Cyanobium sp. PCC 7001: one gene and its partner. The protein of the gene in region 2 binds, or shares a complex with, the protein of the main gene of each other region. Links are inferred from orthologs where the notes say so. Each region holds a gene or a part of one and is shown on either strand. Other genes may lie near its edges.

Region 1 (2,899 bases), 520 kb from region 2 along the record:
CTGTTCGCTGCATTCCCCATCGATGTGTTCCAGCCGCTGCCGCACCACGGCCGGCAGGTCGGTGCGGCGCAGCAGGGAGCGGATCAGGGTGCGGATGGTGGCCAGCGGCGTGCGCACCTCGTGGGTGAGGGCCTCCAGCAGCGCCAGCTCGGTCTTCACGGCCCGGCTCTCGGCTGGGGAGGGATCGGCCCGCGCCTCCGCCACCATGGGCTGGAGGGTGAGGCTGGGAGCGATGGTCGCCAGGCGGTCCGCCAGCCGCGGCCAGAACCGTTCCCCCAGGGAGGGATCGCTGTGCAGGGGGCCCAGGCGCTGCACGGCTGCCCGCAGTTCGGCCGCGGCGGGTTGATCGGTGCGCTCCAGGCGTTCGTGGATCAGCGTCAGGGCCCGCGAGAGCACCTCGGCGTCGAACCGCACCACCAGGCGCCGGGCCTCGACCGCCCCATCCAGGCAGAGGGCCACCTGCAGATGGGGGGTGATGAGCACCAGCAGCGGGTCGTTGCCGTCGTCGGGCTCGAGGGGCAGGCGCCGGAATCCCCGGCCCGGATCAGCGCCGGCCTGGCGCGATGCCGTGGCGCCGGGGAGCAGCGGGGCCCCTGCCGGCAGCAGCCCATCCAGGGGAGCCGGCGTCCACACCCATCCCTGAAGCTGCTGCAGCAGGTCCGGCTCGTAGAGCGCCGGCAGCGGCGCTGCCAGCCAGAGCCCGGAGAGACTGCCGCGCTCCAGCAGGAAATCCTCCTGAAGGGTGGCCAGGGCCGCCCACCACTGCCGCCGCACGCCGTCGTCACGGCTGGATCCGGGGGGCACCCCCTCGCAGAGGCAGTGCCGCAGCGCGCGCAGGCTGGCCAATCCGCCCCTCCCCTTACCAGCGGTTCGGGGAGGGACGGCCCCGGCGGGCCACGGAGGCGCACAGCCCCAGCGCCATGAAGTTCATCAGCATGGCCGAACGGCCGTAGCTCAGAAACGGCAGGGGGATTCCGGTGATGGGGCCGAGTCCGATCGTCATGTTGATGTTCACCACCACCTGGAACATCAGCATCGCGCCGATTCCCACCACCACCAGTGATTCGTAATCGGTTCGTGCCCGGCCGGCGATCTGCAGCAAGCGCCACATCAGCAGCACGAACCCGGTCACCACCAGCACCGAGCCGATGAAGCCCGTCTCCTCGCCGAGGGCGCTGAAGATGAAATCGGTGTGTTGCTCGGGTATGAACCGCAGCTTGGTGAGGGACCCCTGCATCAGGCCGGTGCCCCAGAGCTGGCCGCTGCCGATGCCCACGGTGCTCTGCAGCAGGTGGTACCCCCCACCGAGGGGGTCCTGCCCGGGGTCGAGGAACAGGGTGAGCCGATCGCGCTGGTGAGGCCGCAGGCCGTGCTCCCAGAGCCAGGGGGTGAGCACGGCGAACAGGGCCTGGATTCCCACGGCCACCGCCAGCATCACACGCTTCCAGGGCAGGGAGGTCCAGGCCAGCCAGCCCATCAGCGGAATCCAGCCGATCAGCAGCCACGGCACGGTCCCCGAGGCGATGGCGCTGACCAGCGGCGAGAGCAGCAGCACCACCCAGGCGGCCGGCATGCCGGCCCAGAACAGCATCACCAGCAGCACCGCGCCGAACACCAGCGAACTGCCGAGGTCGGGCTGGATGAACACCAGCAGCCATGGGGCGGCGATCACGGCCACGGGGCGCACCAGATCCACCGGTCGCTCCACCGGGTGCCGGGCCAGCACGTCCGCCAGCAGCAGGATGCCGCCAAGCTTGGCGAACTCGGAGGGCTGCACGTAGAAGCCGCCGATGTTGATCCAGCTCTGGGCGCCGAGAGCGCTCACCCCCACCACCCGCACGGCGATGAGGCTGATCACCATCGCCGCGAAGATCGGCCACTTCCATGGCAGCAGCCGCTCCAGAGGAAGCCTGGCCAGCAGCAGAGCCAACACCATTCCCACCGCGCCGGTGATCCAGTGCTGGTACCAGTCGGCATAGTTGGCCTGCCGCTGGGTGCTGGCGATCAGCACGCCGGCCACCAGCACCATCGCCAGGGGGATACCCCAGAGGAACCAGTCCACGTTGGCCAGGGGGCGCCGTCGCGCCACTCCGCTCCCCGAGAACAGGCCCCGGTTCCGCCGCCGTGGCAGGGTCACCATCCGTTCAGGCCGGCACCGCCGCGAGCGAGGCCACCTTGCCGGCCAGGGCCATGAAGCCACGCGCTGTCGCCGATTCGGGTGCCGTCAGCACCACGGGGCGGCCGCCGTCGCCGGCCTCGCGCACCGGCATCTCCAGGGGCAGCTCAGCCAGCAGGGGAACGCCTGCCTCCCGGGCCAGCCGCTCACCGCCACCCTGCCCGAAGATCGGGTAGAGCTTGTCGGGGGCATCGGGCGGGATGAAGCCGCTCATGTTCTCCACCACCCCCAGCACCGGCACGCCCATCTGCAGGAACATCGCCAGGCCGCGGCGGGCGTCGGCCAGGGACACCTCCTGGGGCGTGGTGACCACGATCACACCGGCCATCGGCACCGCCTGGGCCAGGGTGAGCTGGGCATCGCCGGTGCCGGGGGGAAGGTCCACCACCACCACATCGCGTTGCCCCCAGGCCACCTGGTAGAGGAACTGGCGGATGATCCCGTTCAGCATCGGACCTCTCCAGATCACCGGCTGGTTCTCCGCGATCAGCAGCCCCATCGACACCATGGCGATGCCGCAGGTCTCGATCGGTTGCAGCTCCTGGCTGGCTCCCTCCCCACTCACTTCCGGGGTCCGGTCGGCCACCCCGAGCATGGTGGGGGCATTGGGTCCGTAGATGTCGGCATCGAGCAGGCCCACCCGCAGGCCGCTGCGGGCCAGGGCACAGGCCAGGTTCACGGCCACCGTGCTCTTGCCCACGCCCCCCTTGCCGCTGCTCACGG
Region 2 (4,604 bases):
TGCAGCTGGCCCTCGAGCACCCGCCCCAGTCGGGCGAGAAGGTGAAGATCTTCAACCAGATGACCGAGAGCCACCAGGTGGGCCAACTGGCTGAGAAGGTGGCGGCCCTCACCGGCGCCTCGATCAACCACCTCCCCAACCCCCGCAAGGAGGCGATCGAGAACGATCTGATCGTGGACAACCGCTGCTTCATCGAACTGGGCCTCAAGCCCACCACCCTCGACGAGGGGCTGATGGCGGAAGTGGTGGATGTGGCCCGCCGCTGGGCCGACCGCTGCGACCGCAGCCGCATTCCCTGTGTGTCGGCCTGGACCAGCCGGCAGGCCGCAGCCATCCAGACCGCCTGAGCCGGCCCCTTCCTTGAAGATCGCCTTCTTCACCGAGACCTTCCTGCCCAAGGTCGACGGCATCGTCACCCGCCTCACCAAGACGGTGCAGCACCTGGTGGCCCTCGGGGATGAGGTGCTGATCTTCTGTCCCGAGGGGGCACCCGAGGCCTACATGGGCGCCCGGGTGGTGGGCGTGCCGGCGATGCCGCTGCCCCTTTACCCCGAACTGAAGCTGGCGCTGCCGCGCCCCGCCGTGGCGGAGGCCCTGGAGGAGTTCCAGCCCGATCTGGTCCATGTGGTGAACCCCGCCGTGCTGGGCCTGGGGGGGATCTGGCTGGCCCGCACGCGCAGCTACCCGCTGGTGGCCAGCTACCACACCCACCTGCCGAAGTATCTCGAGCACTACGGCATGGGCATGCTCGAACCCCTGCTGTGGGAACTGCTCAAGGCGGCCCACAACCAGGCCCGCCTCAACCTCTGCACCTCCACGGCCATGGTGCAGGAGCTGAGCGAGAAGGGGATCCAGCACACCGACCTGTGGCAGCGGGGCGTGGACACCGAGCTGTTCCGCCCGGCCCTGCGCAACGCCGGCATGCGCCAGCGGCTGCTGGGGGGCCACAGCGACACCGGCAAGCTGCTGCTCTACATCGGCCGTCTCTCGGCCGAAAAACAGATCGAGCGCATCCTCCCCGTGCTCGATGCCCTGCCGGATGCCCGCCTGGCCCTGGTGGGTGACGGTCCCCACCGCCAGACCCTGGAAAAGGTCTTCACCGGCACCCCCACCACCTTCGTGGGGTATCTGGCGGGAGAGGAGCTGGCCAGCGCCTACGCCAGCGGCGATGCCTTCGTGTTCCCCAGCAGCACCGAAACCCTCGGCCTGGTGCTGCTGGAAGCGATGGCCGCCGGCTGTCCGGTGGTGGGGGCCAACCGCGGCGGCATCCCCGACATCGTCACCGACGGCATCAACGGCTGTCTCTACGACCCGGACGGCATCGATGGAGGATCCGCCAGCCTGACGGCGGCGGTGCAGCGCCTGCTGGGCGACGACGCCGAGCGCCAGCAGCTGCGCCAGGCGGCCCGCCAGGAAGCGGAGCGCTGGGGATGGGCCTCGGCCACCCGGCAGCTGCGCGGGTTCTACAGCCGGCTGCTGGACCAGCCCCAGCTGCAACTGGCGGCCTGAGCGGCAGCGGCGAAACACATCCGCCAGGCGTCAGCCCGCAGCGGCGGCCGCCGTGGTGCCCCGGAACCAGGTGGTCATCAGCGCCTTCACCATCGGAGCCGCCACCGTGCCTCCGTAGCCCCCGGAGTTCTCGCCGAAGGCCACGATCACCAGGGTGGGATCGTCGGCAGGGGCATAGCCACCGAACCAGGCATGGTCCGGGCGGGGCGGATCCTCGCCGGTGCCGGTCTTGCCGGACACCGGCGGCAGCTTGGGATCGTTGAGCAGGCGGGCCGTGCCCTCGGTCACCACCATGCGCAGACCCTTCTGCAGCACCGCCAGGGTGGAGGGCTTGAGGTTGATGCGGCTGCGGGGAACAGGCCGCTCCACCAGGTGCGGCGTGACCAGCCAGCCACCGTTCGCCACCGCCGCGTACAGGCGCGCCATCTGCAGCGGCGTCACCAGCAGGGCCCCCTGGCCGATGGAGGAGGTGATCGTGTCCACCGGTGTCCAGGGCTCGCCGAGCACCTCCTTCTTCCAGGCCTGATCCCCCAGCAGACCGGGGGTCTCCTCCTCGGTGAGCTCGATGCCGGTGACGCTGCCGTAGCCGAGGCGCCGGGCCGTCTTGAACAGGGCATCCGGGCCGATCTTCAGGCCCACCCGGTAATAGAAGGTGTTGCTGCTGACTGCCAGCGCGAAGGGGAAGCCCACCATGCCGTGGGCACCGTGGTCGCCGTAACAGAGGCCGGCGTAGCAGAAGGAGTTGGTGGTCAGCACCTTGTCATCGGGGCTGTAGATGCCCGATTCGAGGGCGGCGGCGGAGGTGACGATCTTGAAGGTGCTGGCCGGGGGGAAGCCCTGGAAGGCCCGGTTCAGCAGCGGAGCGTTGGGTCCGTTGAGCGCCGCCCACTCCTTGCTGGAGGGCGCAGGTGAGAAGACATTGGGATCGAACGTGGGTCGGCTGGCCAGGGCCCGGATGGCCCCGGTCTGGGGATCCATCGCCACGATCGCCCCCTTGCGCACCCCATCGAGGGCTTTCTCGGCCGCCTGTTGCAGGGGAAGATCGAGGGTGAGCCGCAGGTCCTTGCCCGCCTTGGCCGGCTTGTCCCCCAGCACCCGCTGCACCTGTCCGGCGGCGTTCACCTCCACCTGCTGGCCGCCCCACTCGCCGCGCAGGTGGGTCTCGTACACCTTCTCCAGACCGCTGCGGCCCACCCGGTCGCGGATGCGGTACCCCTTGTCGCGCAGCCGGGCGTACTCCTCCTCGGTGATGCCGCTGGTGTAGCCGAGCACATGGGCACCGAGGCGGCCGTGGGGGTAGCTGCGCAGCACGTCCACATCCACCTCGGCGCCCCGCAGGCCGCTGGCCTGCTCGCGGAAGCGCAGCACCTGCTCGGGCCGCAGGCCCTCCGCCAGCTGGATCCGGAATCCCTCGGCGTTGTTGCCGCTGGTGCGCCTCTCATCGAGGGCGCTGGCAGGGAGCCCCAGCAGGCCCGCCAGGCGGTCCCGCAAGTCCGGCCAGGCGGCATCGGACACCTCCCGGGGCTGGATGTAGAGGTTGTAGGTGAGCCGGCTGGTGGCCAGCACCTGGCCGTTGCGATCGAGCAGACGCCCCCGGATCGGGTTGCGCGGCATCAGCCGGATGCGGTTGTCATCCGCCCGCTCGCGGTTCTCGGCGCCATGCACCAGCTGCAGCCAGGCCAGCCGGGCCACCATCGCGCCACTGAACAGCAGCACCACCACCAGCAGCAGCGCAGGCTGCTGGCCCATGCCGCTGTGGCGTCCGGCCTGGCCGTAGGCCATCCCTAGTCCGCCTCCCTGCCTGCGGCCAGCCGCTGCTCCAACAAGGTGAGGCGATCGGCCACGGCCGCCAGGCGCCGCTGCAGCTCGGCCGGATCGGCGTCGTGGGCCGGAGCTGCCGCCGGCTCGGGATTCACATCCCGCACCTCCACCTTCATCACCGGATTGCCGAGGCCGGGGCTGACCCGATCGAGCTGCTCCCGCACCTGGGTGGCCGCCGTCTCACCCTCCTCGCGCAGCTGGGCCAGGGGATCGGGAGTTGAGCCGTCGAAGGCGGCGATCAGTTCCTGCGGCCCCCCTTTGCGCACCCGCTCCACGGCGGCAAGGCCCAGCGGCAACACATCCTGCATCAGGGTGAGCCGCAGGCTGTCGAGCGGATCGGCGGCCATGGTTCGAGGCTTGGGCCTCTCCAGTCTGCCGCGCCCCGGGCTGGGGGCGGGCTCAGGGGCTGGGGCTGCCCGACATCGGCAGGCCGGGATCAACGATCACCTGCCGGCAGCTCTGCTGGCTGCCCCACCACCAGCCGCCGCCCACGGCCAGCACCACCAGCATCGCCACGGGCACCAGGGCCTGGCGGGTCACCTCCAGTCCCAGCCACTCGCGCCAGGCCCGCAGGCTGCGGTCCCGCTCGAAGCGGTTCCGCTCCCGGGCCTCCTCCTGCTGCCGGCGACGCAGGGCCTTCATCACCCAGCGCTCGAAGGCCTTCTTCTTGGTGACGGCCATCTTGCGCTCCACCTCCAGCAGGTGGCCGGCCGTGAGGTCGGGATTGAAGGTGCTGATCAGCTCCAGGCTCTTGAGGAACATCTCCACCGCCCCGTCCTTGGCCAGGCGCTCCTGGGGATCGAGCTGCTCCCAGTCGAGTTCGGGGTAGAAGCGGCGGCGGTTCGCGGCGATCTGCTCCTCCGGCAGCTGGCCGGGTTCCCGCAGCCAGCGGTCGGTGTTGGCATCGAAACGCCGCCAGTAGAGGAAGGGATTGAGGTAGACGGTCTTGCCGCCCAGCTGGATGCTGTCCTGCTGCAGACGGCGCTGCAGGTCGGGATCGCTGGATGTCGCAGGAGCGGCCGTCACGGCGGAGCTGGATGGGGCCCCGAGGGTAACGGAGGCCCATGGCGCCGGCTACCGGGGTCTCACTCCCACTCGATCGTGCCCGGGGGCTTGCTGGTGATGTCCAGCACCACCCGGTTCACCCCCTTCACCTCGTTGACGATGCGGTTGGAGATCGTTTCCAGCAGGTCATAGGGCAGGCGCGACCAGTCGGCGGTCATGCCGTCTTCGGAGGACACGCAGCGCAGCACCACCGGGAAGGCATAGGTGCG

The links.
Region 1: the proteins of mrdA (region 2) and rodA are in contact, whole or in part, in a crystal structure (PDB 6PL5), measured with the Thermus thermophilus proteins. The link is inferred for Cyanobium sp. PCC 7001 from one-to-one orthologs. Residues at the interface, in WP_223903432.1 of Thermus thermophilus: Arg4, Ile5, His6, Leu8, Ala9, Phe12, Ala15, Leu16, Leu19, Gly20, Arg22, Ala23, Trp24, Leu26, Gln27, Val28, Tyr31, Tyr34, Leu36, Leu43, Thr45, Asp47, Lys156, Gln157, Gly158, Ser160, Val184, Leu201, Glu202; in WP_223903423.1 of Thermus thermophilus: Phe161, Val165, Phe168, Val169, Leu172, Pro198, Tyr199, Glu202, Tyr211, Arg212, Asp213, Gln220, Val221, Gln223, Ser224, Ile226, Ala227, Ile228, Gly229, Ser230, Gly266, Phe267, Val270, Leu274, Tyr277, Gly278, Leu281, Phe285, Leu289, Arg297.

The regions. Positions count from the first base shown.
Region 1 is NZ_DS990556.1:1,518,577-1,521,475, reverse strand. Bases 1-2,823 are described here. They hold rodA (rod shape-determining protein RodA), read right to left. Parts: upstream 2,141-2,823; coding sequence 860-2,140; downstream 1-859. Other genes in these bases: CPCC7001_RS07570 (Mrp/NBP35 family ATP-binding protein), read right to left, coding at 2,145-2,823; CPCC7001_RS07580 (sensor histidine kinase KdpD), read right to left, coding at 1-846. Also shown: more of CPCC7001_RS07570, read right to left, coding at 2,824-2,899. UniProt on the Escherichia coli protein: Peptidoglycan polymerase that is essential for cell wall elongation. Also required for the maintenance of the rod cell shape. Functions probably in conjunction with the penicillin-binding protein 2 (mrdA).
Region 2 is NZ_DS990556.1:2,033,436-2,038,039, reverse strand. What follows is about bases 916-3,812. They hold mrdA (penicillin-binding protein 2), read right to left. Parts: upstream 3,292-3,812; coding sequence 1,540-3,291; downstream 916-1,539. Other genes in these bases: CPCC7001_RS10035 (hypothetical protein), read right to left, coding at 3,730-3,812; CPCC7001_RS10040 (hypothetical protein), read right to left, coding at 3,294-3,677; CPCC7001_RS10050 (glycosyltransferase family 1 protein), read left to right, coding at 916-1,509. Outside these bases: CPCC7001_RS10055 (NAD-dependent epimerase/dehydratase family protein), read left to right, coding at 1-347; more of CPCC7001_RS10050, read left to right, coding at 361-915; more of CPCC7001_RS10035, read right to left, coding at 3,813-4,356; guaA (glutamine-hydrolyzing GMP synthase), read right to left, coding at 4,416-4,604. UniProt on the Escherichia coli protein: Catalyzes cross-linking of the peptidoglycan cell wall. Responsible for the determination of the rod shape of the cell. Is probably required for lateral peptidoglycan synthesis and maintenance of the correct diameter during lateral and centripetal growth.